Linked DNA regions of Prosthecodimorpha staleyi. The protein of the gene in region 2 binds, or shares a complex with, the protein of the main gene of each other region. Links are inferred from orthologs where the notes say so. Each region holds a gene or a part of one and is shown on either strand. Other genes may lie near its edges. The genes, in order: KL771_RS21095 and KL771_RS07355.

Region 1 (14,328 bases), on a different replicon or contig from region 2:
CCCGGCCGGATCGGTCCACAGCACCCAGTGGCGGCGCCGCGCCGGGATCAGCACATGGTCGCCCGGCCGCAGCACCCGGTCGGCCTCGCCGTCGAGACGGAGACAGGCCGAGCCGGCCAGCAGCAGGACCCATTCGTCATGGTCCTGGTCCCAGGGCGCCTCCGCCGGGGTCGACTGTCCGGTCGAGACGATCCGCTCGATGCGCACGCCCTCCCGGGTCAAGATCTGGGTGAAGATCTCGTCGGCGAGCGGCACGGTCGGAAGGGCGTCGAGAAGATTGGTCATGGCACGCAGGATGGCACGGACCGGTATCCGAAATCCGACGGATCGCCGCCGGACCGGTCCCGACCGGTGCTTCCGTCGACGGATGCCGCCATCACCCGGCCGCCCGATGCCGGCGGACGGCACCCTCCCCGTCATGCCCCGGATTGACGGCTTCCCCGGGCACCGTCACGGTGCGCTCGCCCCGGGGTCTGCCGATCCCGTCCTCCAAGCCCCCGAGACCCGCATGCGTCCGATCCGCTGGCTTCTCGTTCTGTGTCTGATCGCCGCGGCGGCCGCCGGCGCCTGGTGGTGGCTGCAACGGCCCCTGGCGGTGGAGACGGTCGCGGTCCGGCGCGGCTCGGCGGCCGAGGTGGTCTATGCGACCGGCGTCGTCGAGCCGGCGCGCTGGGCCAAGGTGCAGCCGGTGGTGCGCGGGCGCATCGTCGATCTCTGCCGCAAATGCGAGGGCGAGACGGTCAGGCTCGGCGAACAGATCGGCCGGCTCGACGACGGCGTCGCGCGGGCGTCGCTCAAGGAGCTGCAGGCGCGCGAGGCCTTCGCGAAGGGCGAACTCGACCGGACCGTGGAACTGCTCGCCCGCCGCGTCGTCAGCCAGCAGGCCTATGACCGGGCGGTCAGCGAATTGTCGCAGATCGAGGCCGCGATCGCGGCACAGACGGCACGGCTCGACGACTATGTCCTGCGCGCGCCGATGGACGGCACCATCCTGCGCCGCGACGGCGAGATCGGCGAGGTCGCCGACACCGCGACGGTGCTGTTCTGGATCGGCATGCCGCGGCCGCTGGAGGTGCTGGCCGAGGTCAACGAGGAGGACATTCCGCGCATCGAGGCCGGCCAGGAGGTGCTTTTGCGCTCCGACGCCTTCCCGGACCGCCGCCTGGAGGGGTCCGTCTCGCGCATCACGCCGAAGGGCGATCCGGTCGCCAAGACCTACCGGGTGCGCATCCAGCTGCCGGACGACACGCCGCTGATGATCGGCATGACGGTCGACATCAACGTCGTCATCCGCCGCAAGGCCGGCACGCTGATTCTGCCGCGCACGGCGCTCGACGGCGACCGGCTGTGGCGCATCGGAGCGGATGGCCGGGCGGTGGCGATCCGGCCGCAGATCGGCATCCGCAGCGCGGCGGAGGTCGAGATCCTGTCGGATCTCGCCGAGGGCGACCGCGTCATCGCGCCGGTGCCGGCCGGGTTCGAGTCCGGCCGGCCGGTGCGCGCCGTGCCGGTCCCCGGAGCGGCCGGGGGCGGCACCGCCTCACCGGGGGCGGCAAAGGGAGCCGCGCCGTGATCCGGCTTCTGTTCGACATCGCCTATACGCATATCGCCGGCCGGCTCCGGCAGACGGTGGTGTCGATCGTCGGCGTGATGCTCGGCGTCGGCTTCTCGATCGCCATGGCGGCGCTGATGCAGGGCTCGCAGGACGACTTCGTCACCCAGTTGATCGATGCCCTGCCGCATGTCTCGGTCAGCGACGAGACCCGCAACCCGCCGCGCCAGCCGGCGCTCGACCGCTTCGATGCGGTCGAACTGCTCGGCCTGAAACCCGACGACGACCGGCGCGGCATCCGCAACCCGACCGAGGTGCTGACGCTGCTGAGGGCCCTCGTGCCGGGCCGGATCGCCCCCGCCCTGACCGGGCAGGCGGTCGCCCGCTACGGCGGCGGCGATGTCGGCCTGGCGGTCGCCGGTATCGAGCCGGCCGCCGAGAAGCGGGTCTCGCGCATCGCCAAGGACATGCGCGAGGGCTCGCTCGACACGCTGGCGGCCGACCCCAACGGCATCGTCATCGGCGACGGGGTGGCGCGCAAGCTCGGCGCCGGGCTCGGCGACCAGATCACGGTCTCGACCAGCCGGGGCATCCTGAAGCGGCTGAAGATCGTCGGCCTGTTCCATACCGGCGTGACCACGCAGGACGACGGCAGCGGCTATGTCGGCCTGAAGGCGGCGCAGATCCTGTTCGAGCGGCCGAACGCCATCAACCAGATCAAGATCCGCCTCGACGAGGTCGGCCTGGCCCGGGCGGTCGCCGCCCGGATCGAGCGCGAGATCGGGTACAAGTCGCTGTCCTGGGAGGAGGCCAACCAGAGCCTCCTGGAGGCCTTCAAGATCCGCAACATCATCATGTTCACGGTGGTCGGCGCGATCCTGTTGGTGGCGGGCTTCGGCATCTACAACATCGTCTCGACCATCGTGCACGAGAAGGCGCGCGACATCGCCATCCTGAAATCGCTCGGCTTCGCTGAGGCCGACATGCGCCACATCTTCCTGATCGAGGGACTGATGATCGGCCTGCTCGGTTCGACCGCCGGCTGGGCGCTCGGCTTCGGGCTGACCGAACTGCTCGGCTCGATCCGTTTCGAGCTCAAGGGTGGCCTGACCGAGGTGACCCATCTGCCGGTCGCACGCGATCCCCTGCACTACCTGATCGCCGCCGTCTTCGCGCTCGGTTCGGCCGGCGTCGCCGGCTTCCTGCCCGCCCGCAAGGCCGCCAAGGTGAAGCCGGTCGACATCATCCGGGGGGCGACGTGACCGCGCCCGGCCCGGCCCCGGACGACGCCGCGATCCCGCTGATCGAGGCGCGCAACGTCACCCGCATCCTGTCGGGCGCGGTCGAGACCACGCTCGTCAGTGACGTCACCCTGTCGATCGGCACCGGCGAATTCGTCGCCGTGACCGGTCCGTCGGGGTCCGGCAAGTCGTCGCTGCTCTATCTGCTCGGCCTGCTCGATCTGCCGACCACCGGCGAGGTCCTGATCCGCGGCCGGCCGACCCACGCCATGAGCGAGGCCGAGCGGGCGGCGACCCGGCTGGCGACGCTCGGCTTCGTGTTCCAGTTCCATTTCCTGCTGCCGGAATTCAGCGCGCTCGGCAATGTCATGATCCCGATGCGCAAGCTCGGACGGCTCGACGCCCGGGCGATGCGCGAGCGCGCCGCCCTGCTGCTCGAACAGCTCGGCCTCGGCGGCCATCTCGACAAGCTGCCCGAACAGCTCTCCGGCGGGCAACGCCAGCGCGTCGCCATGGCCCGTGCGCTCGCCAACGACCCGCCGGTGATCCTGGCCGACGAGCCGACCGGCAGCCTGGACACGCGCTCGTCGGCGCAGGTGCGCGACATTCTCGCCCGGCTGGTCGCCGAGCAGGGCCGGACCGTGGTGGCGGTCACCCACGACCTGACCTTCGCCGAGGCCATGCGCCGGCGCATCCACCTGGTCGACGGCCGGATCGTCTCCGACGAGCGCAACGCGCCGCCGGCGGGCCCCGCTCAGGCGGCCCCCAATCAGGCAGCCCCCACTCAGGCAGCCCCCACTCAGGCAGCGACGTCGTAGCCGGCATCCTCGATCGCGGCGACGAAGGTCTCGCGCGGCGCGGCGGACTCGATCGCAACCTTGCCGCTCGGCAGGTCGATCTCGACGCGCGCGCCCGGATCGGCACGGCCGACCGCCTTCTCGACGCTGCGCACGCAGCCCATGCAGGTCATGCCTTCCACGGTGAGGGTGATCATGGTCATCGGCTCCATTGGCTTGGCGCGGGGTGGAACGGGCCGTCGGGTCCGGACCTGTCGCGGGATATGGACCTTCCCCTTGGGGCAAGGTCAAGGGCGGCGGGACCCGGACGATTGCGGATGGCCCCCGGCCGGGGGAGCCTGCCCGAGGATCCTCAACCCTCGACCGCAACACGCTTTGCCGTCAAGCGGATGGCGCGCTTTGTCGAACCGGCTGAGGATGCCGACAGTGAACTTCAGGCAACGCCCGGAGAGAATGGTTTCGAAACCGTGAATCACGCATAGTGGCCGGTGATTCGAGGGGCCGGCCCGCGCCGGTCCGGGCACTCGAGCGGGTCTATGAATCGCTTCGCCGATCTCTTCATCACCACCTGCATCATCGTCGTCGCCATCGCGGCCGCGGTGGTGCTGCGCTTCCAGGCCGGGTTCGGCTGGGAGACCGCGCTGGTCGGCGGGATCTCGATGCTGGCCGTGCTGACCATCGTCAACATCCAGGGCAACGGCCGGCGCGATCGCGACCGGCTGGCCGCCGAGGTCGCCGGCCTGACGCTGCGGCTCGGCGAACTCGGCCAGGACGTTGCAAACCTGCAGCGCCGCGTCGGCGGGCTGGAGCAGAACCAGGGACGTCGGCAGAACCAGGATGTCGAGGCGGTGGTCGCCGAGGTCGAGGTGATCGGCGCGCTGGTCCGGCAGGTGGTCGAATCGGTCGCCGACATGGAGACGCGCGTCCTGTCGCACCAGGTGCGGAGCGGGGCCGCCGCCGGGCGCACCGCGCCGGCCGCAGCGACGCCGTCCAAGCCGGCGCCGCCGCCCGCACCGGTGGTCGAGGAGCCGACCCTCCTGCCCCGGCGCTTCGCCCATCTCGGCGAGGCCGGCTTTCTCGATCTCGTCCGCCGGGCCATCGAGGCCAATCGGATCGACATCCACCTGCAGCCGATCGTGACACTGCCGCAGCGCCGCATCCGCTACTATGAGGCACTGACGCGGCTGCGCACCGAGGACGGCGATACGATCTACCCGTCCGACTATATTCCGCTCGCCGAAGCCTCCGGCATCATGCCGATGCTCGACAATCAGATCCTGTTCCGGACGGTGCAGATCCTGCGACGGCTGGTCACCCGGACCAAGGATATCGGGCTCTTCTGCAACATCTCGATGGCGAGCCTCGGCGACACGGCCTTCTTCCGCGAGTTCGTCGCCTTCCTGGAGGCCAACCGCGCACTGTCCGACACGCTGGTGTTCGAGTTCACCCAGCGCCAGATCAAATCGATGAACCCGATCGAATACGAAGCCCTGCGCAGCCTGCAGTCGACGGGCTTCCGCTTCTCGGTCGACCAGGTTTCCGACCTGAGGCCGAGCTTCCAATTGATGGCCGAGCGCGGCTTCAAGTTCGCCAAGATCGGTGCCGAGCGCATCCTGAACCGGATGGACGAACTCGGCGCCGACATCCACCCGGCCGATCTGGCCAATTTCTTCGCCCGTTTCGGCATCGACCTGATCGTCGACCATGTCGAGAGCGAGACGCAGGTCGTGGAACTGCTCGATTTCGGCGTGCGCTTCGGCCAGGGCTTCGTCTTCTCGCCGCCGCGCCCGGTCCGCAGCGACGTGCTGCAAAGCGCGATCGAGCCGCCGTCCGCCGAACCGGTGCCGACCGTCTCGCCGACCGCCACCATGGCGACGCCGGGCATGACGCCGCCCACGACACCGCCGCCGGCCCGGATGGAACCGCCGGTGCGCGCAGACAAGCCAAAGCCCGCGGCCGAGCCGCGTCGCAACGCGCTCGGGCGGGCCATCGCTCAAAAGACCTGAGGGCTCAACGCGGCGGCCGGTCCGGTGAAACCGGGGCGCCGTCGTCCCAGGTGGGTCGGATCAGTCGAACAGCTTGTCGATATCTTCCTGGTCGGACATCGAGAAGAAGTCGTCGACATCGGATTGCGACACGCCCTGACCCTTCATCTGCGGGCCGTTCAGCATCAACTCGCGCATGCGGCGCTCGTCGTCGCTTTCCTCCACGGTCTCTTCAGGGCCGGTTTCGGCAAGATTGAGCCGCTGGGCGAGCGATTCGATGCGCTCGTCGATCCAGGACAGCGTCTTGACGACCTTGCGGATGCGCTGGCCGGTCAGGTCCTGGAACGAGCAGGCCTCGAAGATGACGATCATCTTGTCGTCGACGAGTGCCTTGTAGGCGACCGGATCGGTGGCATCGGCCGCCATGATCGCCTCGGCCGCCGCCATGATCGTTTCCGTCGCATCCTGGGTCGACTCGACCACGGCATCGAGCTCGCGGCCGGCTTCAGGGATGCGCTCGAAACGGAACTGATCGGGCCGCAGGTCGCGGATTTCCCGCTTCAGGGACGAGATCTGCTCCGCGATGCTGCGGAATTCCGCATGCAGCATCTTGTCGGTGGTCGCCACAGCCTCGTCGAGGCTCTGCGCCATCCGCTCGGCCAGGTCCATGACGTCGTTGAGCTTGACGTCCTCGCGGTCCTGCTGGAGGAATTCCACCACCCGGCCGATCTCGGTCGCCGTCGGCTGCGCCATGTGCAAGTCCCCTTCCACGGCCGGATGCCGAGAGGCTCGGCCGGCCGTGTTGCTTCCGAAAATCGCCAAATCAGTCGTTGAAGACCGCTTCGATCTTGCCCTTCAACGTCTGCGCGTTGAACGGCTTCACGATATAGTTGTTCACGCCGGCCTTCTTGGCGGCGATCACGTTCTCGGTCTTGGACTCGGCGGTGACCATGATGAACGGAGTCTTGGCCAGCGACGTGTCGGCCCGAACATGCTTGAGCAGTTCGTAGCCGGTCATCGGTTCCATGTTCCAGTCGGAAATGACCAGACCGTAGCGCCGATCCTTCATCTTGGCGAAAGCCTCGGTTCCGTCGGAAGCCTCGTCCACATCCTCGAAACCGAGCTGCTTCAGCAGGTTGCGGATGATGCGGATCATGGTCTTGTAGTCATCGACGACGAGGATCGGCATCGAAAGATCGAGCGCCATCTGTTAAACTCCACTCCTCGGCGGCCCAGTCCCCTCCGGGCGGTGCCGTAACACTTCGGTTCCGGTTGGTGAGCCCTCATGTGCCCCCGCCCGCTTCCCGACCGTCACATTAGCCAGACCTTCGAAAATTTCCGTTAATGCCGAAAATTCGCTTTGAATGAGACCGCGACCGCGCGTCGCCGGGCCGAGACCATGTGGTGACTTGCCAAGTGCGGCGCCCGGCGCCAAGGTCCGGCCGCATCGATGCCGGGGGTCCGGCAGGCGCCGGAGCCCGGCCGAAGGGGCGACGGTGCGTCATCGTCGCGCGAAGCGAGGCCGCTCCATGACCGTGCCGGTCCTGAATTCCTACTATTTCGAAGACCTCAAGATCGGAATGCGCGAAACCATCCTGAAGACGGTCATGGATTCCGATGTGGTCGGTTTCGCGCAGATCTCCGGCGACGACAATCCGCTGCACCTGTCCGACGTCTATGCGTCGAAGACCCGTTTCGGCCAGCGCATCGCGCATGGCCTCTATACGGCGAGCCTGATATCGGCCGTGCTCGGCACGCGCCTGCCGGGACCGGGCGCGGTCTACATGTCGCAGACGCTGAATTTCATGGGCCCGGTCCGGATCGGCGACGTGGTGGTGGTCGATGTCGAGGTGATCGAACTGGTCGAGAAGGGCCGCCGCTGCCGGCTGCATTGCGAATGCTCGGTCGACAACCAGGTCGTCCTGGAAGGCGAGGCGACCGTGATGGTGCCCGGCCGGCCCAAGCCGACCATTTAAAGGAACTATCGGTCGAAGCCGGCCATCCAAAAAGAACCACCGCCCAAAGGCGGCCACTTGAACAGAACCACCGGCCGAAGCCGGCCGTCCGAACGGAACCGCCGGCCCAAGCCGACGCCGTCAGGCGGACCGGCGGGCCAACCCGGCCTGCGGCACGGACCCGGGGCGGTCGACGGACCTTCGGTCGCTTGACCCTGACGGCGCGGCGTTGCAGGGTCCGGCCGACTTGGTTCCCTCGGAAGATCCCGTCCGCCCATGCATGATCCGGCCGCTCCGGCGCCCCGCCCCTTCGCCCTTGCCGAAAGCCTGGATGCGTTTCCGGAGAGCCTCCGCGGCGGCATCGTCGCGATCGGCAATTTCGACGGGCTGCATCGCGGCCATCAGGCGGTGCTCGATGCCGCCTCGACGCGGGCCGAGACGGCCGGCCGGCCGGCCTTCGCGATGACCTTCGAGCCGCATCCACGCAGCGTGTTCCGGCCCGACACGCCGGTGTTCCGGCTGACGCCACCCGGCCCGAAGGCCCGGCTGATCCGCGCCGCGGGTCTCGACGGGCTCCTGGTGCTGCCCTTCGACCGCGACTTCGCCGCCCGCTCGGCGGATGATTTCGTCGGCGACATCCTGGTCGGCCGGCTCGGCGTCGCCGAAGCGGTGGTCGGCTGGGACTTCCATTTCGGACGCGGGCGCGGCGGCTCGCCGGCCTTCCTGGCGGCCGAGGGGGCGGCGCGCGGCTTCGCGGTTTCGGTGATCGAGGCCTTCCAGGACGAGGGCGGCGGGCCGGTCTCGTCGAGCCGCATCCGCGACGCGCTGGCGGCCGGCGATCTGGGCCTTGCCAACGGGCTGCTCGGCTATCGCTGGTTCGTCGAAGGCACCGTCATCCACGGCGAGAAGCGCGGCCGCGATCTCGGCTTCCCGACCGCCAATGTCCGGCTCGGCGCCGATTGCCGGCTGGCCCATGGGGTCTATGCGGTCACCTTCACGGTCGACGGGGTGCAGCATCACGGCGTTGCCAATTACGGGCGCCGGCCGCAATTCGATAACGGCGCACCGCTGCTCGAGACCTTCGTGTTCGACTTCAAGGGCGACCTCTACGGCCGCACCGTCCAGATCGGCTTCGCCTCCTATCTCCGGCCGGAACTGCGCTTCCCGAGCGTCGAGGCGCTGATTGAGCGGATGGGCGAGGATTGCGCCGAGGCGCGCGCCGTGCTCGCCGCCATGGGCCCCGGCACCGCGCTCGACCGCCGGCTGGCCGAACTGGCGTAGCAGCGGCGGCTTGACCGGTACAGCCCGTGGGCTGACTTGAAGCGGACTTCCCTCGCGGGCGTGCGGCTGATAGAACCGCGGGCCATCGTTCCACCCCGGGAACCCAGTGCATGCGCCGGTTCTTTGCGATCGTGCGGCCCGCCCGCCGAATTACGGGCCCGGCTTCGTCCGGGCGCGATTGATCGCGGCCGGTCGAAGTCCGGGACCTGCGTGCCGACACCCGACCTTCCCGCCGGCCGCTTCCGGCTTTCCAGCCGCGGCCGGCCCGTCCCGATCGCTTCGAGAACACCGATGACCGAATCCACCGCACCTGCCGCCGCCCGCGACTATTCCGAGACGCTTTTTCTGCCCGTCACCGATTTCCCGATGCGCGCCGGCCTGCCCGAGAAGGAGCCGCAGATCCTGGCGCGCTGGGAGAAGGGCAACCTCTACCGGCGCCTGCGCGCAAAGGCCAAGGGCCGGCCGCTGTTCGTGCTGCATGACGGCCCGCCCTATGCCAACGGCAACCTGCATATCGGCCACGCGCTCAACAAGATCCTGAAGGACGTGATCACGCGCGCCAAGCAGATGGACGGCTTCGACAGCAACTACGTGCCGGGCTGGGACTGCCACGGCCTGCCGATCGAATGGAAGATCGAGGAGCAGTATCGCGCCGCCGGCAAGAACAAGGACGAGGTGCCGATCGTCGAGTTCCGCCAGGAATGCCGGCAGTTCGCCGAGCACTGGATCGGCGTGCAGGCGGCCGAGTTCAAGCGCCTCGGCGTGACCGGCGACTTCGCCGATCCCTACACCACCATGGCCTTCCAGGCCGAAGCAGTGATCGCCGCCGAACTGCAGAAATTCGCCGTTTCCGGCCAGCTCTACCGCGGCTCCAAGCCGGTCATGTGGTCGGTGGTCGAGAAGACCGCCTTGGCCGAGGCCGAGGTCGAGTATCAGGACTACCAGTCGGACACGATCTGGGTGAAGTTCCCTGTGAAAGCGCTCCTAGACACAGTCACTGGCGCGCATTACTCTCGAACTGCTTTTATTGCAAACTTTGACCATAACGAAAATGAGTGGATATTCAATGATCAGCCTGCCACCGAAAAGATAGATCTATTTATTTCCGCATTGAAGGCAGTAAAGAACTCCTCGGATTTGTCTGTCGTCATCTGGACCACAACTCCCTGGACCATCCCGGGCAACCGGGCGATCTCCTTCTCGTCCAAGATCGAATACGGCCTCTACGAGGTCACCGAGGCGCCCGAAGGCAACTGGGCCAAGGCCGGCGACCGGCTGATCCTGGCCGACAAGCTCGCCGACGACGTCTTGAAGCAGGCCAAGGCGACCGCCTGGGCGAAGCGCGCCGCCGTGCCGGCCGAGGTGCTGGCGGGTCTCGTCTGCGCCCATCCGCTCGCCGCGCTCGGCTACGGCTTCCAGGTGCCGCTGCTCGACGGCGACCATGTCTCCGACGATGCCGGCACCGGCTTCGTCCACACCGCGCCCGGCCACGGCCGCGAGGACTTCGAGATCTGGACCCACAATGCCCGCGCGCTCGCCGCGCGCGGCATCGACACCGCCATCCCGTTCACGGTCGACGACGACGGCTTCCTGACCCGCGAGGCGCCGGGCCTCGAGGGCCGGCGCGTGATCACCGACAAGGGCGAGAAGGGCGACGCCAACGGCGCCGTGATCGCCGCGCTGGTGGAGGCCGGCGCGCTCCTGGCGCGCGGCCGGCTGAAGCATCAGTATCCGCATTCCTGGCGCTCCAAGAAGCCGGTCATCTTCCGCAACACGCCGCAATGGTTCATCCATATGGACCGTGACATTGCCGGCGCGGGCGACACGCTGCGCGCCCGCTCGCTCAAGGCGATCGGCGAGACCACCTTCTATCCGCCGCAGGGCCAGAACCGGCTGCGCGGCATGATCGAGGCCAAGCCCGACTGGGTCGTCTCGCGCCAGCGCGCCTGGGGCGTGCCGATCGCCGTGTTCCGCCACCGCGAGACCGGCCGCCTCGCGCCGGGACCGGAGTTCGACCGCAACGACGACCTGATCGGGCGCATCCGCGCAGCCTTCGAGGCCGAAGGCGCCGATCCCTGGTTCACGCCGGAGGCGCGCGAGCGCTTCCTCGGCGGCCTCGTCAACGATCTCGACGCCTGGGAGAAGGTCACCGACATTCTCGACGTGTGGTTCGATTCCGGCTCCACCCACGCCTTCGTGCTGGAAAAGCGCCCGGATCTGAAATGGCCGGCCGACATGTATCTCGAGGGCTCGGACCAGCATCGCGGCTGGTTCCATTCCTCGCTGATCGAGAGCTGCGGCACGCGCGGCCGCGCGCCCTACGATTCGGTGCTGACCCACGGCTTCGTCATGGCCGAGGACGGGCGCAAGATGTCGAAGTCGCTCGGCAACATCGTCGCCCCGCAGGACGTGATCAAGACCTCCGGCGCCGACATCCTGCGGCTCTGGGTGGTGACCTCCGACTATGCCGACGATCTGCGCATCGGCCCGGAGATCATGAAGACCAATGCCGAGGCCTATCGGAAGATGCGCAACACCCTGCGCTGGATGCTGGGCACGCTGGCCCATCACGATCCGGCCGCCGAGGTCGCGCTCGCCGACATGCCTGAGCTGGAACGCTCCATGCTGCACCGGCTCTGGGAGGTCGGCGAGGCGGTTCGCGAGGGCTACGCCGCCTATGACTTCAAGCGTGTCGTCAATGCGCTGATGAACTTCATGGTCGTCGACCTGTCGGCCTACTATTTCGACATCCGCAAGGATGCCCTCTACTGCGATCCGCACTCCTCGGTGCGCCGGCGCGCGGCGCTGACCGTGGTCGACCGCCTGTTCGACGCGATCGTCACCTGGCTCGCCCCGATGCTGCCCTTCACCATGGAGGAGGCCTGGACGCTGCGCCACGGCGATCCGGACCGCTCGGTGCATCTGGAGCAGTTCCGGGCGCCCGACGCCGCATGGCGCGACGACGCGCTCGCCGCCCGCTGGGCGCGCATCCGCCGGGTGCGCCGGGCGATCACCGGCGCGCTCGAACTGGAGCGGGCCGCCAAGCGGATCGGCTCCTCGCTCGAAGCCGCCCCGATCGTCCACATCGCCGATCCGGACCTCATGGCCGCGGTCGCCGGCATCGATCTCGCCGAGATCGCCATCACCAGCGGCGTGACGGTGGTCGCCGGCGAGGGCCCGGCGACGGCGATCCGCATCGACGAGGTCGCGGGCGTCGCCGTCGAACCCGCCCGGGCCGAGGGCCGCAAATGCGCCCGGTCCTGGAAGATCAGCGCCGAGGTCGGCACCGATCCCGACTATCCGGACCTGACCCCGCGCGACGCCGCCGCGATGCGCGAGTGGGAAGCCCGCCGGACCGCCGCCTGACCCGACGGCCCGCAGAGGCCCGCCCCTCCCTTCGCGCCCCGACCGGGCGCGAAGGGTTTCCGACGACCGACCGGAGCCCGCCATGTCGCCCCGCCTTCTCGGCCTGATCGTCGCCGCCCTCGGCCTCGTGCTGGACCAGGCGAGCAAGCAATATGCGCTGAACGGGATCGAGTTGGGCGTCAACGGCCCGGTCCGGATCGCGCCCTTCGCCGAGTTCCGGCTGATCTGGAACTACGGCATCTCCTACGGCCTGTTCCGGCAGGAGGGCGATCTCGGCCGCTGGCTGCTGGTCGCCCTGTCGGTCGCCGCCTCGGTGGCGATCCTGGTCTGGATGGCGCGCAGCACGTCGCGCCTCGTCGCCGTCTCGCTCGGCTTGATCCTCGGCGGGGCGATCGGCAACGCCATCGACCGGGCCGTCTACGGCGCAGTGATTGATTTCGTGCATCTGTTCCTGCCGGACCGGTCGCTGTCCTGGTATGTGTTCAACCTCGCCGACATGTGGATCGTTGCCGGTGTGGCCGGCCTCCTGTATGACATGGCCTTCCATGGCCCCAAGAGCGCCACAAAGTCGGGCTCTTCGTGAGACGTGATTTTGACCGGCGGACGGACGGGAGTCGGTCGCCGTCGACGCTTCGGCCGAGGCTGCGGCGCCAAGACCATCCGGACCGCGACACGGCCGGGCGACCTGCCTGGGGCGGGCCGAACAGCAGGGATAGCGCATGATCCACCTGATCCGTCTCGCCCGCCCTGCGGTCCTCGCCGGCCTCATCGCCCTCGGCGGCTGCGCCAGCGCGACCAACGGCTTCGAGGACGAGCAGACCGGCGAACAGCGCGACACCAATCTGGTCAAGGGTTTCATGGCCGGCATCGGGGCGATCGACCCGAGCGAGAAGCCGGTCGAGTACAAGCCGCGCTCGCCGCTGGTGGTGCCGCCGAAGCGCGACCTGCCGGCGCCGCAGGATGCCGACGTGGCGCTGGCGCGCAGCAACTTCCCCAAGAACCCGGAAGACCGCCAGCGCGATCTCGACAAGTTCGGCCGCGACGATCCGGACGCTTCCAAGACCTGGACGCCGGATCAATTGGCCAAATACAAGCTGGCCAGCCGGCCGGCCGGCACCTCCGGCGGCCCCGGCGATACGTCGCGCCGTCTGACGCCGGACGAGATGGCCGGCCAGTTCAAGGTCAACCGCGAGGCCATCGCGGCGCGCGAAGGCCGCAGCAAGGGCCTGACCGACCTGCCCAAGGACTATCGGACGCCCTCGCCCAAGGCGCCGGTCGATCCGGAAGCCGCCGAGCAGAAGTCGAGCAGCTGGAAGCCGACCTGGTGGCCGCTCTGAGCGGCAGACCCATAGCACAACCTGACCTCTCCAAGAACGAATCGCGCGCCCACCGGCGGGAGCCGGTGTGTCCTGTCGACTGCGCGTGAGAGTCTCACCGCGTCGACCCTGCCGAATGGTCGCAGACGGGCGGATGGACGACCCGGCAGCGATCGACGGCGGAGCGTGCGAAAGCCCCTGATTCTCGATCGACCCGGGCGGCGCCGGTCCTTGGCCGCAATCCGGCCGCACCGGTAGTCCGTAACAGAGGGCCGGCCGCTCCGGAGCAGCCATTCGCGAAGGGTCACGCAAGCGTGACGCTGGCGGCATAGGCACTCGATTGACTGTCGCTATAGTGTTGCACCGACCGAACCCGAGACTTCGAGGACAAAGCCCAGTGACGCAACCGGTCTCCGTGCCCGCTACCGTCCATCCGCTCCGCGCGCGTCTCGCCGCCGCGCTCCTCACCGTCGCCCTGGCCGGCCTGCCGATCCCGGCCGGTGCCGACACGGCGCTGCAGGGCAGCGCGACGGCGACCGCCGCGAATGCGCTTCCGCCCGCCCCCGAGATCGGCGGCAACGTCACCAGCTTCACGCTCGGCAACGGGCTGCAGGTCGTGGTCGTGCCCGACGCCCGCGCGCCGGTCGTCACCCATATGGTCTGGTACAAGGTCGGTTCCGCCGACGAGCCCAAGGGCAAGTCCGGCATCGCCCACTATCTCGAACATCTGATGTTCAAGGGCACGCGCGACAATCCGGCCGGCGCCTTCTCCAAGAAGGTCTCGGAGATCGGCGGCCAGGAGAATGCCTTCACGTCGAACGACTATACCGGCTAT
Region 2 (14,760 bases):
CGGTCAAGGGTCGGAGGCGGAGGGACGGGGGCGAACCCGTCCCGCGCAAGGTCGGGTCAGGCTCAGATCTCGCCCACGGCCTTCTCGGCTTCCCGTATGTCGCGCTGCCGCTTGGCGATCATGTCGCCGATCGGCGGGCCCTGGAAGCGCTTGTTCTCGAAGGCGATCCACACGATCGCGGTCAGCAGCAGGAAGCCGACGGTGATGTAGAGCGCCCAGTCGTTCGGCGGCTGGATGCCGATCACGAAGATCGCCACCATGGCCACGACCGACAGGAAGGCGACGATGCGGAACAGGAAGCCGCCCATGTTCCACGGTCCCGGCTTCGGCCACTTCGCCGTGCCGTAGACCACCATGCCGAGCGCGATCGGAATGGTGAAGGAGATGAACAGGAAGATGACCGTGCAGGACACCACGATCGTATAGGCCGAGGAACCGGCGATGGTGACCAGCGAGGCGCCCCAGACGAACAGGACCGCCAGGAGCGAGCCGGTCCAGATCGCAGCCACCGGCGTGCGATGGGCCGGGCTGACCTTCGAAAGCAATCCGGAGGCCGGCAGGCCGCCGTCGCGGGCGAAGGCGAAGATCATGCGCGACACCGAGGTGACGGTCGCCAGGCCGCACAGGAACTGGGCGACGAAGATGGCGATGTAGAGCGCCTTGGCGACCATCGGGTGGGTGGCCGAATCCATGGTCCAGAAGAAGACGTTCCAGCCCTGCTTGGCGGCCTCGTTCATGTCGGGAATCGCGAGCACGAAGGCGCACAGCATCAGGTAGCCGAACAGGAACGACCACCAGACCGACGAGACGATGCCGGCCGGCACCGAATGGGCGGCCTTCTGGGTCTCTTCCGAAGTATGCGCGGAGGCGTCGTAGCCGGTGATCGTATAGATCGGCAGCAGCAGGCCGAGCGCGAAGACGTACCAGACGTTGTCGCCCTTCGGCCAGACCGGCGCATCGCCTTCCGGCAGTCCGGAATAGTTGGTGAAGGTGAACAGGCGCTGGAGGTCCCAGGTCTTGACGCCGAACAGCAGCACGACCGTCAGCACGATCGCCGTGGCGAAGATCAGGTAGCCGGAGAAGTCGGTCAGCTTGGCGGTCAGGCGGATGCCGAAATGGTTGATCAGCGCCTGCACGAAGGTGATCGCCGCCACGAAGACGATCTGGTTGCGGAAACCGGCCGAGGTCGTCGTATCGGTGACGATGTCGAACCAGGGCGCGATCGAGCCGGCGAAGAAGCCCCAGGTGCCGGTGTTGATGGCGCCGAGCACGGTGACCAGGCCGAGCAGATTGAGCCAGGCGGTGACCCAGCCGGTGAAGCGGTTGCCGAGGATCGAACCCCAGTGATAGAGGCCGCCGGCCGTCGGATAGGCCGAAGCGATCTGCGCCATCGCCAGGGCGAAGACGCCGGAGATCAGGCAGCCGAGCGGCCAGCCGTAGCCGATCGCCGCGCCGCCGGCGCCCGAGGTCGCCTGGGCCAGCGAATTGATGCCGCCGGACAGGATGCAGATGATCGAGAAGGAGATGGCGAAGTTGGAGAAGCGGCTCATCCGCCGTTCCAGTTCCTGGGCATAGCCCATGGAATGGAGGATGTGCACGTCTTCCTTCTTGTCGCGATCGGAATATTGGTCCGCGTCCAGGCTGCTCATGAAATTGACCCCCGTGTCGATTGGCTCCGAATGTGCTTCCCTGCACTTCCTCCGTCAGGCGTCCCGCTCCCTTGTCGAGGGCGGGACCCGCTTCATGCGCCCGGCGACGCCCCAAGGGCCTCGTCGAGAGCGGCGGCGAGGCGGTCGCCCCAGCGGCGTTCCTCCTCGTCGGTGGTGGCGAGGTCGTTGCGGACCTCGATCATGATGGTCGCCAGGCCGCGGACGGTGCCGTGCCGGTCGAGCGTATGATAGACGCGGTCGGCCGGGGCATAGGGCTCGTTGTCGCCGACGACGAGCCCCGGTTCGCGCTTCAGGATCGCGATCACGCGATCGGCCAGCGCATCGCCGGGGTGATGGACGATCCCGACATGCCAGGGCCGTGCCACGCCGCGCATCACGGGCGTGAAGGTATGCACCGCGCAGAGCGAGACGGCGCCGGACTGCGCCGGGCGCCGGGCGAGCGCCGTCTCGATGGCCTCGTGATAGGGCGTGTAGGCTTCCGCCACACGGCGGTCGCGCTCGGCCGCATCGACCGTCGCATTGCCCGGAACCGGCGTCGTCTCGCCGATCGCGACGATCGAATCCGGGTCGCTCGGCAGGCGGTTGCAGTCGATCACCAGGCGCGACACGGTCGACAGCACCAGGGCCGCATCGAGCCGTTCGGCCATCCGGCGGGCGATGCCGCGGGCGCCCGGGTCCCAGGCGAAATGCCGGGTCAGGTCGGCGGCGCCGAGGCCGAGCGTGCCGTAGCGGGCGGGCAGGCGGTTGGAGGCGTGATCGCAGAGGAGCAGCCAGCGTCCGGCACCCTCGGGGCGCTCGATCACCGCAGCCGCGCCGCCGCGCTCCGAAATGTCCAGGTCCGCGGGTTCGGCTTCCGTCACGCGCCTCTCCGATCCGATGTGCACACGGGTCCGATATCCGGACGGGTCCGATGTCCAGGCCGGCCGGCGCGCGGACATGAAAGGTCCGTCCGGCCGCACGAGGCAGCCCGGCCCCGCAGCCCTCCGGCACGGTCGCATCGGCATCGCATCCTGGAACCCCGATCCCTGCAGGGCTGTATTATTCATTACACGGGAAATCGTTTTGTCAAATTCGGAATTTCGGTTTCAGTATTGCGCCGGCGAACCATCTCTGGAAACCGGCACCCCGATCGTGCGGCGGAAGGCGAACTGCGCGTCTCCCAGCCGGGGGCGACGGGCGCCGACGGCTCGTTCGGCGGTGGGTGAAGGGTCGACCGCACCGGGCGAATGTGCCGTAAGCTGGCGGTGCGACGCGGGATTCGGATCGTCGGGGGAACATGGACGTGGGATCGCGTTGGGGGGAGCGTCATGTCGGACATCCATGACGAAGGCGGGTCGGTCGCCGAGGCGGTGCGCGACCGCCTGGAGGCGATGACGGCGACCGAGCGCAAGGCGGCCCATGCGCTGCTCGCCAACTATCCGGCCGCAGGGCTCGCCCCGGTCGCCGAATTCGCCGACCGCGCCGGCGTCAGCGCGCCGACGGTGCTGCGATTCGTCGCCAAGCTTGGATTTGCCGGCTATCCGGATTTCCAGCGCGCCCTGCGCGGCGAGTTGGAGGCGCAATGGGCCTCGCCGCTGGTCAAGGCCGCCGGTCCCGGCAGCCGCGGCGCACCGCCGAGCGCCTTCGACCGCTTCGCGACCGCCGTCGTCGACAATCTCCAGCAGACCCGGCGGCACCTGCCGCCGACCGAGTTCGACGCGGCGGTCGATCTGGTCGCCGATACCCGCCGCGCCATCCACCTGATCGGCGGCCGCTTCACCGATGCGCTGGCCGGTTACATGGCCGCCCATCTGGCCATCGTGCGGCCGCGGGTCGAGCATGTCGGTAGCCGGACCGGCGTCTGGCGCGACCATCTCCTCGACATGAACCGGCGCGACGTGCTGGTCGTGTTCGATATCCGGCGCTATCAGGAGGATGTCGTGGCCTTCGCGGAGGCTGCCGCGGCGCGCGGCGTGACCATTCTGCTGGTCACCGATCAGTGGCTGTCCCCGGTCGCCCGCCATGCCGAACATGTCCTGGCCGGCCGAATCGCGGTGCCGTCGCGCTGGGACAGTTCGGTCGCGTTGCTGACGCTCGCCGAGGCGCTAATCGCCGCCGTCACCGAGCGGCTCGGTCCGATCGCCGACCAGCGCATCGCCGAACTGGAAGCGCTGCGCCGGGGCGACGCGCGCTGAGTTCCACGCGAGACGAACGGATTCGGTCCGGACGCGCTCAGGCGGCCGGCGGCGCGCCTGCGGGATCGTTTGGCTTCAGTTCGCGAATCCGTTCCGCCAGGCCGCGGCGTTTGCGCTTGCCGCCCCCCTTCGTGGGTGGCGCCGGCGGTGCGGAAGCCGACGGCGATGTCGGGGGCGGCGGAGCCCGGTCCGGGGCGTCGGCCAGGATGCGCGTGATGGCCGAGTCGGGTCCCTCGGCCTTGGCGGTCATGTCGACGATTCGCGCGGCGAGATCCGCCAGCCGGTCGCGCAGGATCTCGTTGGCGGACCCGTCGGGACCCGGCTGGAGAAGGGCGAGCCGGTCGGCCAGCGCGTCGCGGTCCGCCGTCAGGGCCGAGAGACGGGCCTCCAGATCGGCATTGGCCCGTTCCAGGCCTTCCATGGTGCGGGTCAGGTTGTCGCCCGGACCGGCCGACGCCGCCGCCAGCGCCTCGCGCAACCGCGCCGCTTCGGCGTCGAGCACCGCGATCCGCGCCTCGGCCTTGGTCAGCCGGTCGGACTTGGTGGTCAGATCCTTGGCGCGTTCGGCGAGTGCGCTCTCGATGCGCTTGATCCTGTCCCGTTCGTCGGCAATCAGCACATCCCGCTTCGCGATCTCGGCCTCGGCGACTTCGGCCCGGTAGATCGCCTGCTTGCGATCGTCGCCGAGATGACCGGCCTTGGCCTCCAGGGCCTGGATGGTGGTCCGCAGCGCCGCCGTCTCGACCTTGCGGGCGTCCGCCTCCGCGATCAGGTCGGCAAGCCGGATCTTGAGGTCGTTGACCTCGTGAATCTGGCTCTCGCCCTGGTGCCGGCTGTGGTCGAGAATGGCGCGGGCATTGTCGAAATCATCCCGGCGCGCCGCGAGATCCGCTTCGACGGCCGCCAATTGCGCGGCGATCCGGTCGCGTTCGCCGGCGATCGCCGCGACCTGATCGCGCGCACGTGCCGCCTCGATCTGCCGCTCGGCGGCGCGGCGCCGAAGTTCCGCCGCGGCCATCTCCAGCCGGCGGGTCTCGCGCGCGAATTCGGCGCGCATCTGGTCCCGGTTCGCCTTGATCTCGGCGAGACTGAGCGGCGTCGAGGCTTCGATGCGCAGGCGGGTCAGGCGAACGGCCCGGCGCCAGAAGCTCGGCATGATCATCAGGGCGATCAGCCCCGCGACCAGGAACCCGAGGGCGAAGAAGAGGGCCGATTCGATCAAGTCTGGTCACTCCGCCAGAGGAGCCAAGCTTTGCGCCGTCACCGAGCCGGCCCGGGCGCCGCATCACACGGCCGCCAAAGTCGGACGGTCGCACGAGGGGCCGGTCACCGCGCCGGCCGCCCCTGCAGCGGCCGCCGGCCGTGGCTCGGTTTCGATGATTAGCATGCCGGGCAGCGGACGGCACGTCCATCCGCGACGGCGTTCGACCTCTTGAGGAAAATCCGCCGGCCCCGCTCCTTGGGGATCAGAAGGGGTTCCAGGTGGCGGTGGGCGTGAACTTCAGATAGCCGAGCGCCACGCCGAGGCGCATGCCGACGCCGGCGCGGACCGGCACGACATAGACGTTGTTGTTGACCAGCGCCGTCATGCCGAAGCCGCCGATGAAATAGGCGGAGCCGTCGACACCGCCGAAGCGGTTGTAGATCGCCCCGACGGCCGGCAGGTTGTAGACCAGCATCATCGTCCGGGCGCCTTCGCCGCCGATGTCCCAGCCGAGGGACGGGCCCTGCCAGAAGATGCGGTGCTGGCCCTGGTCGCGGGTATGCAGCGTGCCCTCGCCGTAGCGCAGGCCGGCCCCGATCGCACCCGAACCCTCCTCACCGAGAATGTAACCGTTCGGCTGGCCATACTGGGCGACCGCCTTCTCGATCACGGTGGCGAGGCCGCCCGAGACGGTGCCGAAGAAGCGGTGTCCGGTGGAGATGAGTTCGTTGGAGCTGTAGCTGCCGCCGGGCGGACCCGACTGGGCGCCGGCAGGAGCCGCCGCGAGAGCGAAGAGGGCCGCGACGGCGGCAAGGATAGTCGTGAGCCAAGGGCGAGCCATGGAGGACCTCGTGGTGTCGCAGAGCATTCCGGTTGGGCCTGCCTTAACGGAGGCCTCATGTCTTCCTGCCACCCTTCCCGTTCCGGAGGTCGGGCCTCCGGGTCTGGAATGCCCGGCATGCCGGGAAGCCGATCCCGACAGTTCCGGACATTGGGCGTGAATGACGGCAGGCCGAATCAATATGGCAGACTTTAGCGGAATTCAGGCGACGCCATGGTTACGGGAGGTTGCCGGCTGCTTTCGCACCTTCGCGCTCGCCGGAACGCTCCTGGTCGCCGGACCCGCCGTGTGGGCTGCCGAGCCCAGTCACGGCGGCGGGCACGGCGAGACCAAGCCGGCCGCTCCGGAGCCACCGCCGCCACCCGAGAAACCGCCGCCGCCGCCCCTGCCGAAGCTGGAGAAGGTCGAGACGGTTCCGCGGATCCCGAAGGTCTTCGCCGACCCGCTGACCGGCCTGGCGCTCGGCGGCCTGGACCCGGTTGCCTTCTTCACCGACGGCAAGCCGATCGAAGGCCGCCAGGATCTGGAACTGGACTGGCGCGGCGCCGCCTGGCGTTTCGCCAACGAGGGCAATCAGGCCGCCTTCAAGGACGCACCGGAGATCTACGCGCCGCGCTTCTCCGGCTATTGTGCCTTCCAGCTCGGCCGCGGCTTCCTTGCCGAAGCGGCGCCGAATGTCTGGGTGATCTTCCGCGACCGGCTCTACCTGTTCCTGTCGCCCGCCCAACGGGCCGCCTTCATGCTCGATCCGGACGGTGCCGTGGCCAAGGCCGAGGCCGCCTGGCCGGCCCTGTCGCGGCAGCTGCCCTGAGCGGCGGCAGAGCCCGGGTCCGTGGATTGGCGGCGTGGCGCGCTTTGAATTCCGACGGCGAGCCTGTATCTCAAAACTGACCTCATCCGCCCGATTCGGGCGAATCGGGCTCGCCTTTTCCGATCCAGAGCCCACTTCCGGAGTTTTCCGCCATGGCCGACGCCGCCGACATCGCCGCGCTCGATCTCGCGGCACTTCTTGCCAGCCGCGTCTGTCACGACATCATCTCGCCGGTCGGCGCCATCACCAACGGGCTCGAAGTCCTGGAGGAGGAGACCGGCGAGGAGATGCGCAGCTTCGCGATGGACCTCATCAAGAAGAGCGCCCGCCAGGCCTCCGCCAAGCTCCAGTTTGCGCGTCTGGCCTTCGGGGCGGCCGGCTCGGCCGGCGCGGAGATCGATCTCGGCGACGCCGAAGCGGTCACGCGCAACTTCATGTCCGGCGAGAAGGCCAACATCGAGTGGACGGCCGTGCGCGTCCTGATGCCCAAGAACAAGGTCAAGCTGCTGCTCAACCTGGTTCTGATCGCCACCCATGCCATTCCGCGCGGCGGCACCATCCGCGTCACCGTCGAAGGCGCCCCGACCGCCCCGACCTTCCGGCTGGCCTGCACCGGCACCAATGCCCGGATTCCGCCGAACGTGGACCAGATTCTTGACGGGCGCCTGCCCGAGCAGGCACCGGACGCGCATATGATCCAGCCGATCTATGCCGGTCTCCTGGCGCGCGCCGCCGCCATGCGGGCGACCGTGGCCAAGGAAGGCGACGATGTCGTCTTCACCGCCGTGCCGCAGGACGTCGTCGGTTGATTTCCGGATTCCCTAGGGAAAGGGTAGAAGTTTCCCGTTCGGCAAGTCTCTCTTAACGCTTGACCTCGATACTTGACCTAAGGAACCGCGAGCCCGAGCCGATCGCGGTCCACCAGAGGGCAAGGAAGAGGCCATGGACGATCTCCTTCGCGAATTCTTGACGGAGACGAACGAGAGCCTCGACGTCGTGGACGTCGAACTCGTGAAATTCGAGCAGGATCCGAACAATGCCAAGATCCTGGCCAACATTTTCCGGTTGGTCCATACCATCAAGGGGACCTGCGGCTTCCTAGGCCTTCCGCGGCTCGAAGCGATTGCCCATGCGGCCGAAACGCTGATGGGCAAGTTCCGCGACGGCGTCCCCGTGACGCCCCAGGCGGTCAGCCTCGTCCTGTCTTCGTTGGATCGGATCAAGTCGCTTGTCGCCGAGCTCGAGGCGACCGAGCAGGAGCCGACCGGATCGGATCGCGATCTGATCGAACTGCTCGAACGGATGGCGGAATCCGGCGCCCCTGCGGCGCCCGTCGCGGCCGCTCCGCCGCCGCCCGAGGCGAAGCCCGCGCCGACGCTGGTCCAGGCCGAGGGGCCGAAGCATGCCTCCGGCGACATCGTCTATCAGGTCCTCGAGCGGCCGCTCCGTCCCGGAGAGGATTCGCTCGACGATCTGGAGCGCGCCTTCCGCGAGACCGAAGCGGAAGTGCCCCTGCTGAAGCAGATCGAACCCAAGCGCGATGCGCCGGCCAAGGCCGCTCCCAGCGCCGAGAAGCGCGGCGGGCGGGAGCCGGCCAAGGAGCGGGAGCCGTCGGCCGAGACCGAAGCGGCCAAGGGCGGCGTGTCCGCCCAGACCATCCGCGTTTCGGTCGACACGCTCGAACATCTGATGACCATGGTGTCAGAGCTGGTGCTGACCCGCAACCAGCTCCTCGAGATCGTGCGCCGTCACGAGGATTCCGAGTTCAAGGTTCCACTGCAGCGCCTCTCCAACGTCACCGCCGAGCTGCAGGAAGGCGTCATGAAGACGCGCATGCAGCCGATCGGCAACGCCTGGCAGAAGTTACCCCGCGTCGTCCGCGACCTCAGCCAGGAACTGGGCAAGCAGATCGAACTGGAGATGGTCGGCCAGGATACCGAGCTCGACCGCCAGGTGCTCGAACTGATCAAGGATCCGCTGACCCACATGGTCCGCAACTCCGCCGATCACGGCCTGGAGACGCCGGATCAGCGCAAGGCCGCGGGCAAGTCCGAGAAGGGCACGATCCGTCTGTCCGCCTATCACGAGGGCGGCCACATCATCATCGAGATCGCCGACGACGGCCGCGGCCTGAATGTCGATCGCATCCGCCAGAAGGTTCTGGAGAACGGTCTCGCCAGCGAGTCCGAACTCGAGAAGATGACCGAGCAGCAGATCTGCAAGTTCATTTTCGCGCCGGGCTTCTCGACGGCCGCCAAGGTCACCAACGTGTCCGGCCGCGGCGTCGGCATGGATGTGGTCAAGACCAATATCGACGCGATCGGCGGCACCGTCGATCTGAAGACCGTGATCGGTCAGGGCACCAGCTTCACCATCAAGATCCCGCTGACGCTCGCCATCGTCTCGACGCTGATCGTCGAGTCTGCCGGCGACCGCTTCGCGATCCCGCAGCTTTCGGTGGTCGAGCTCGTTCGCGCCCAGTCCAATACCGAGCACCGCATCGAGCGCATCCGCGACACGCCGGTCCTGCGGCTGCGCAACAAGCTGCTCCCGCTGGTGCATCTGTCCAAGCTGCTCGGCATCACCGACCGCTCGCCGAACGCGGTGGCGCGACCCGAGGACGACGGCTTCATCGTCGTCATGCTGGTCGGCAACCAGACCTTCGGCGTGGTCGTCGACGGCGTGTTCCACACCGAGGAAATCGTGGTCAAGCCGATGAGCTCCATGCTCCGGCACATCACCATGTTCTCGGGCAACACCATCCTGGGCGACGGTTCGGTGATCATGATCGTCGATCCGAACGGCATCGCCCAGGCGCTCGGCGGCATCACGTCGACGGCCGAAATGGCCGGCGAGAAGGATGCCGAGGAGGACCGCGCCCGGGTCGATGCGCAGACCATCTCGATGCTCCTGTTCCGGGCCGGCTCGGCCGAACCGAAGGCGGTGCCGCTGTCGCTGGTCACGCGCCTGGAAGAGTTCTCGGTCGAGAAGGTCGAGCACTCCAACGGCCGCGATCTGGTCCAGTATCGCGGTTCGCTGATGCCGCTGGTCTATTTCGACGAGATGCTGCAGCGCAAGAGCGAGGGCAGCGTGCCGATGCTGGTCTTCTCGGACGCTGGCCGGTCCATGGGCCTGGTGGTCGACGAGATCATCGACATCGTCGAGGACGAACTGAACATCCAGGTCGGGTCCGAGCGTCCCGGCGTGCTGGGATCGGCGGTCATCAAGAACCGTGCGACCGAAGTGGTCGATATCGGCTTCTACCTGCCGCAGGCCTTCGAGGACTGGTTCCAGCGCAAGGAGATGAAGGTCGAGAGCCTGACGCGCTCGCTGCTCTTCGTCGACGACGCGCCCTTCTTCCGCAACATGCTCGGCCCGGTACTCAAGGCCGCCGGCTTCAACGTCACCAGCGTCGAATCCGCGGTCGAAGGCCTCAAGCTGTTCGACGACGGCCGGCGCTTCGACGTGGTCGTCTCCGACATCGAGATGCCGAACATGAACGGCTACGAGTTCGCCGAGATCCTGAAGCGGCATCCCAAGTACCGCCAGATCCCGATCCTCGCGCTGAGCGCCATCTGCACGCCGGCCTCGATCGAACGCGGCCGTCAGGCCGGCTTCGACGACTACATCGCCAAGTTCGACCGGGCCGGCCTGATCGCCGCGCTGAAGGAAGTCACCACCACCGAATATGGGATCGCCGCATGAGCGAGGAGATCACCAGCCTGACCGACTCGGTGCAGTATGTGACCGTCATGATCGGCGGTCAGCTGTTCGGGTTGCCGATCGAGCGCGTCCATGACGTGTTCATGCCGGAATCGATCACCCGCGTGCCGCTGGCGCGGGGCGAGATCGCCGGTGTCCTCAACCTGCGCGGCCGCATCGTGACCGCGATCGACATGCGCAAGCGCCTGCATCTGGCGCTGCGTCAGGACGGCGGCCAGACCATGGCGGTCGGCATCGAGCACAAGGGCGAATCCTACGGCTTGCTGATCGACAATGTCGGCGAGGTCCTCACCCTGCCGACGGCCGGCCGCGAACCGAACCCGGTCAATCTCGATCAGAAATGGGCTGCCATTTCCGGTGGCGTGCACCGCCTGAACGGTCACCTCATGGTGATCCTGGACGTGGACCGCGTGCTCGGCGGCATGGCCGAAGTGCTTGCGGCATGACGACCCCGGTCGGACCGGGAAGTGGAGTGGTTGCCATGAAGCATTGCCTCGTCGTCGACGACTCGAGCGTGATCCGAAAAGTCGCCCGACGCATCCTCGAGGATCTCTCGTTCGAGATCGTCGAAGCGGAGGACGGCAAGCAGGCGCTCGACCTGTGCCGGCAGAAGATGCCCGACGCCATCCTGCTCGATTGGAACATGCCGGTGATGAACGGCCTGGAATTCCTGTCCGCGCTCCGCCAGGAGCCGGGCGGGGAGGCCCCGAAGGTCGTCTTCTGCACCACCGAGAACGATGTGGCGCATATCGCACGCGCCATTCGAGCCGGTGCCAACGAGTACATCATGAAGCCCTTTGATCGCGACATCGTGCAAGCCAAGTTCGCCGAAGTCGGTCTCATCTGAGCGGGGTCCCATGCCGTTGCCCTCTGCTGCCGCCAGCGCCTCGGGCGCCGCGGTCACCGATCCCGTGCGCGTGATGATCGTCGACGATGCCGTCGTTGTCCGCGGTCTGATCGGCCGTTGGATCGACGAAGATCCGGCGCTTGCCGTGGTCGCAAGCCATCGCAACGGCAGGCTCGCCGTTGAGGATGTGATGCGTTCCAACCCCGACGTCGTCGTGCTCGATGTCGAAATGCCGGAGATGGACGGGCTGACCGCGCTGCCGCTGCTGCTCAAGCAGAAGCCCGGCCTGGTCGTCGTCGTCGCGTCGACGCTGACCCGACGCAATGCCGAGATCAGCCTGAAGTGCCTCTCTCTCGGCGCCGCCGACTATGTGCCGAAGCCGGAATCCAATGCGAGCGTGACCACCTCGCCGGAATTCAAGACGGAGATCGTCCAGAAGGTGAAGACGCTGGGATTGCGCGCCCGCCAACGCGCCGGCCGTGCGGTCCGCATGCCGGAGCCCGCCCCGACGCCCGGCATGCGCCCGACCACCGCCATGGCTCATGCGCCGCAGCCGCAGCGCACGCCCTTCGCACGGCCCGCCGCACAGCCCGGACGGATCTCCGCGACGGCCCGCCCGGACGGCGGCAAGCCGGCGATCGCGACGCGCGCCTATTCCAACGTGGCGCCGCGCGTGCTGCTGATCGGCTCGTCGACCGGCGGGCCCCAGGCCCTGACCAAGCTCTTCGGCGAGATCGGCCCGGCGATCGGCAATCTGCCGGTGCTGGTCACCCAGCACATGCCGGCCACCTTCACGGCCATCCTGGCGGAACACCTGACCAAGGCCTCCGGGCGCCGCGCCGCCGAAGGCGTCCATGGCGAGCCGCTGATGCCGGGCCGCATCTATGTCGCGCCGGGCGGCAAGCACATGGTGATCGGCAAGGACGGTCACGACACGGTCGTCCAGCTCAACGACCTGCCGCCGGTGAACTTCTGCAAGCCGGCCGTCGACCCGCTGTTCCAGAGCGCGGTGCCGTTGTTCGGCGCCGCCATCCTTTCGGTGGTGTTGACCGGCATGGGCCATGACGGCGCCGCCGGCGCGGGCGTCATCGCCAAGGCCGGCGGCAGCGTCATCGCGCAGGACGAGGAGAGCAGCGTGGTGTGGGGCATGCCGGGTGCGGTCGCACAGGCCGGCGCGGCTTCCGAGATTCTGCCCCTGGACCAGATCGGCTCCAAGATCATCCGCATTCTGAGCGGGGGGCGCCCGTGACACCGGCCGAGTTCGACTATCTCCGCGTCTTCCTGAAGACACGCTCCGGCCTGGTCCTGACCAACGAGAAGCAGTATCTCGTCGAAAGCCGGCTCTTGCCGGTCGCGCGCAAGGCGGGGCTGCCGTCGATTTCGGCCCTTGTCGCCCGCGTCAAGGAACCCGGTGGCGCGGCGCTGCAGGACCTCGTCGTGGAAGCGATGACGACCAACGAGTCCTTCTTCTTCCGCGACAAGACTCCCTTCGAGTATTTCACCAACTACATGCTGCCGGAACTGCTGCAGGCGCGGGCGCGCGAGCGCCGGCTGCGCATCTGGTGTGCGGCCGCGTCGACGGGCCAGGAGCCCTACACGCTGGCCATGTGCCTGAAGGACAACGAGGCCAAGCTCGCCGGCTGGCAGGTCGAGATCATCGGCACCGACCTGTCGGTCGAGGTTCTGGAGAAGGCCAAGGCCGGCATCTACACGCAGTTCGAGGTCCAGCGCGGCCTGCCGATCAACCACCTGCTGCGCTATTTCAACCAGACCGGCGACGTCTGGCAGATCCGTTCCGACCTGCGCTCGATGGTGCAGTATCGCAAGCTGAACCTGCTCGAGAACTTCTCCTCGCTCGGCCAGTTCGATATCGTCTTCTGCCGCAACGTGCTGATCTATTTCGACAACGAGACGAAATGCGGGGTCCTCAACCGGATCGCCAAGATGCTGCCCGACGACGGCTTCCTGGTGCTGGGCGCGGCCGAGACCGTGGTCGGCCTGACCGACGCCTTCCGGCCGATGTCGGACCGGCGCGGCCTCTACCAGCCGAACCGGGCCGGTGCCCGACCGGCCGCCAAGACCGGAACCACCGGGACGGCGCCCGCGGCCCCTCCCGCCGGCTCCAGCCGGCTCGGCAGCTACACCTTCGCCAACCGGTAGGGCAGGGCGGTCGGGCTGCCGCCATCCCGGCGCCTACGGGCGTGCGCCGCCCGGCTGTGCCGCGAGACCCGTGGTCCCGCGCCGCTGCCCGTGGCGCCCCACCCTTGAAACGATGATCGGATCGACGCCGAGCGAGGCCGCAGCGCGGCGGCTCCGCATGGCGACGTTAACCGTCCCTTAACCATAAACCCGGCATTTTTTGCCCAGCGCCGGGCGTCCCCACCGTTCGGCGCGGCCCCTGTCCGGAACCGCGCCCATGACCGACACGACCGCCGGCGAGCCCGCTTCCGCTCCGAAGCCATCGCCTCTCAAGATCCCCTCGATCGGCGAATTGCTCGGCCACGCCCGGCGCGGCGATATCGGCTTGGCGGTCGGCGTCATCGCCATCCTGATGGTGCTGATCGTTCCGCTGCCGCCATGGCTGCTCGATCTCGCGCTCGCCGTCTCGATCACCCTGTCGGTCCTCGTCCTGATGACCGGCCTGTTCATCCAGCATCCGCTGGAATTCTCCGCCTTCCCGACCGTTCTGCTGATCGCCACCATGCTGCGGCTGGCGCTCAATCTCGCCTCGACGCGGCTGATCCTGAGCCACGGTCACGAGGGCACGCATGCCGCCGGCCATGTCATCGAAGCCTTCGGCAACTTCGTGATGGGCGGCAATTTCGTCATCGGCATCATCGTCTTCGCGATCCTGCTGATCGTCAATTTCGTCGTAATCACCAAGGGTTCGGGCCGCATCGCCGAGGTCGCGGCGCGCTTCACCCTGGATGCCATGCCGGGCAAGCAGATGGCCATCGACGCCGATCTCTCGGCCGGTTTGATCGACGAGAAGACCGCCAAGCAGCGGCGCAAGGATCTGGAGGACGAATCGAGCTTCTTCGGCGCCATGGACGGTGCCTCGAAATTCGTGCGCGGCGATGCGGTGGCGGGCCTGCTGATCACCTTCATCAACGTGATCGGCGGCATCATCATCGGCGTCGTCCAGCAAGGCATCACCTTCAGCCAGGCCGGCCATTCCTACACCGTGCTGACCGTCGGCGATGGCCTGGTCACGCAGATCCCGGCCCTGATCGTCTCGACCGCCGCCGGCCTTCTGGTCTCCAAGGCCGGCGTCTCCGGTTCGGCCGACAAGGCGATCATGAAGCAGCTGTCGGGCTACCCGAAGGCGCTCGGCATGTCGTCGGCGGTGATGATCGCGCTCGCCATGCTGCCCGGCATGCCGACGCTGCCCTTCCTGCTGCTCGCCGGGACCGCCGGCTTTCTCGCCATGGTCTCCGACCGGAACCAGAAGGACAAGGCGATCCACAGCGCCGCCGAGGCGCTGAAGGCC

Evidence for each region.
Region 1: the proteins of KL771_RS07355 (region 2) and KL771_RS21095 are in contact, whole or in part, in a solved structure (PDB 1A0O), measured with the Escherichia coli proteins. The link is inferred for Prosthecodimorpha staleyi from one-to-one orthologs.

The regions. Positions count from the first base shown.
Region 1 is NZ_JAHHZF010000011.1:92,783-107,110, forward strand. Bases 5,091-7,990 are described here. They hold KL771_RS21095 (response regulator), read right to left. Parts: upstream 6,783-7,990; coding sequence 6,399-6,782; downstream 5,091-6,398. Other genes in these bases: KL771_RS21085 (EAL domain-containing protein), read left to right, coding at 5,091-5,596; KL771_RS21090 (protein phosphatase CheZ), read right to left, coding at 5,657-6,328; KL771_RS21100 (MaoC family dehydratase), read left to right, coding at 7,105-7,551; KL771_RS21105 (bifunctional riboflavin kinase/FAD synthetase), read left to right, coding at 7,807-7,990. Also shown: KL771_RS21060 (cupin domain-containing protein), read right to left, coding at 1-285; KL771_RS21065 (efflux RND transporter periplasmic adaptor subunit), read left to right, coding at 509-1,573; KL771_RS21070 (ABC transporter permease), read left to right, coding at 1,573-2,814; KL771_RS21075 (ABC transporter ATP-binding protein), read left to right, coding at 2,811-3,611; KL771_RS21080 (heavy-metal-associated domain-containing protein), read right to left, coding at 3,593-3,787; more of KL771_RS21085, read left to right, coding at 4,127-5,090; more of KL771_RS21105, read left to right, coding at 7,991-8,811; ileS (isoleucine--tRNA ligase), read left to right, coding at 9,103-12,177; lspA (signal peptidase II), read left to right, coding at 12,260-12,760; KL771_RS21120 (hypothetical protein), read left to right, coding at 12,897-13,514; KL771_RS21125 (M16 family metallopeptidase), read left to right, coding at 13,891-14,328. UniProt on the Escherichia coli protein: Involved in the transmission of sensory signals from the chemoreceptors to the flagellar motors.
Region 2 is NZ_JAHHZF010000003.1:292,125-306,884, reverse strand. Bases 7,274-10,605 are described here. They hold KL771_RS07355 (hybrid sensor histidine kinase/response regulator), read left to right. Parts: upstream 7,274-7,642; coding sequence 7,643-10,405; downstream 10,406-10,605. Other genes in these bases: KL771_RS07350 (chemotaxis protein CheW), read left to right, coding at 10,402-10,605; chpT (histidine phosphotransferase ChpT), read left to right, coding at 7,274-7,509. Outside these bases: KL771_RS07390 (amino acid permease), read right to left, coding at 63-1,649; KL771_RS07385 (N-formylglutamate amidohydrolase), read right to left, coding at 1,742-2,530; KL771_RS07380 (MurR/RpiR family transcriptional regulator), read left to right, coding at 2,978-3,844; KL771_RS07375 (hypothetical protein), read right to left, coding at 3,882-5,066; KL771_RS07370 (DUF1134 domain-containing protein), read right to left, coding at 5,311-5,889; KL771_RS07365 (YHS domain-containing (seleno)protein), read left to right, coding at 6,071-6,700; more of chpT, read left to right, coding at 6,853-7,273; more of KL771_RS07350, read left to right, coding at 10,606-10,869; KL771_RS07345 (response regulator), read left to right, coding at 10,905-11,270; KL771_RS07340 (protein-glutamate methylesterase/protein-glutamine glutaminase), read left to right, coding at 11,281-12,519; KL771_RS07335 (CheR family methyltransferase), read left to right, coding at 12,516-13,430; flagellar biosynthesis protein FlhA, read left to right, coding at 13,687-14,760. UniProt on the Escherichia coli protein: Involved in the transmission of sensory signals from the chemoreceptors to the flagellar motors. CheA is autophosphorylated; it can transfer its phosphate group to either CheB or CheY.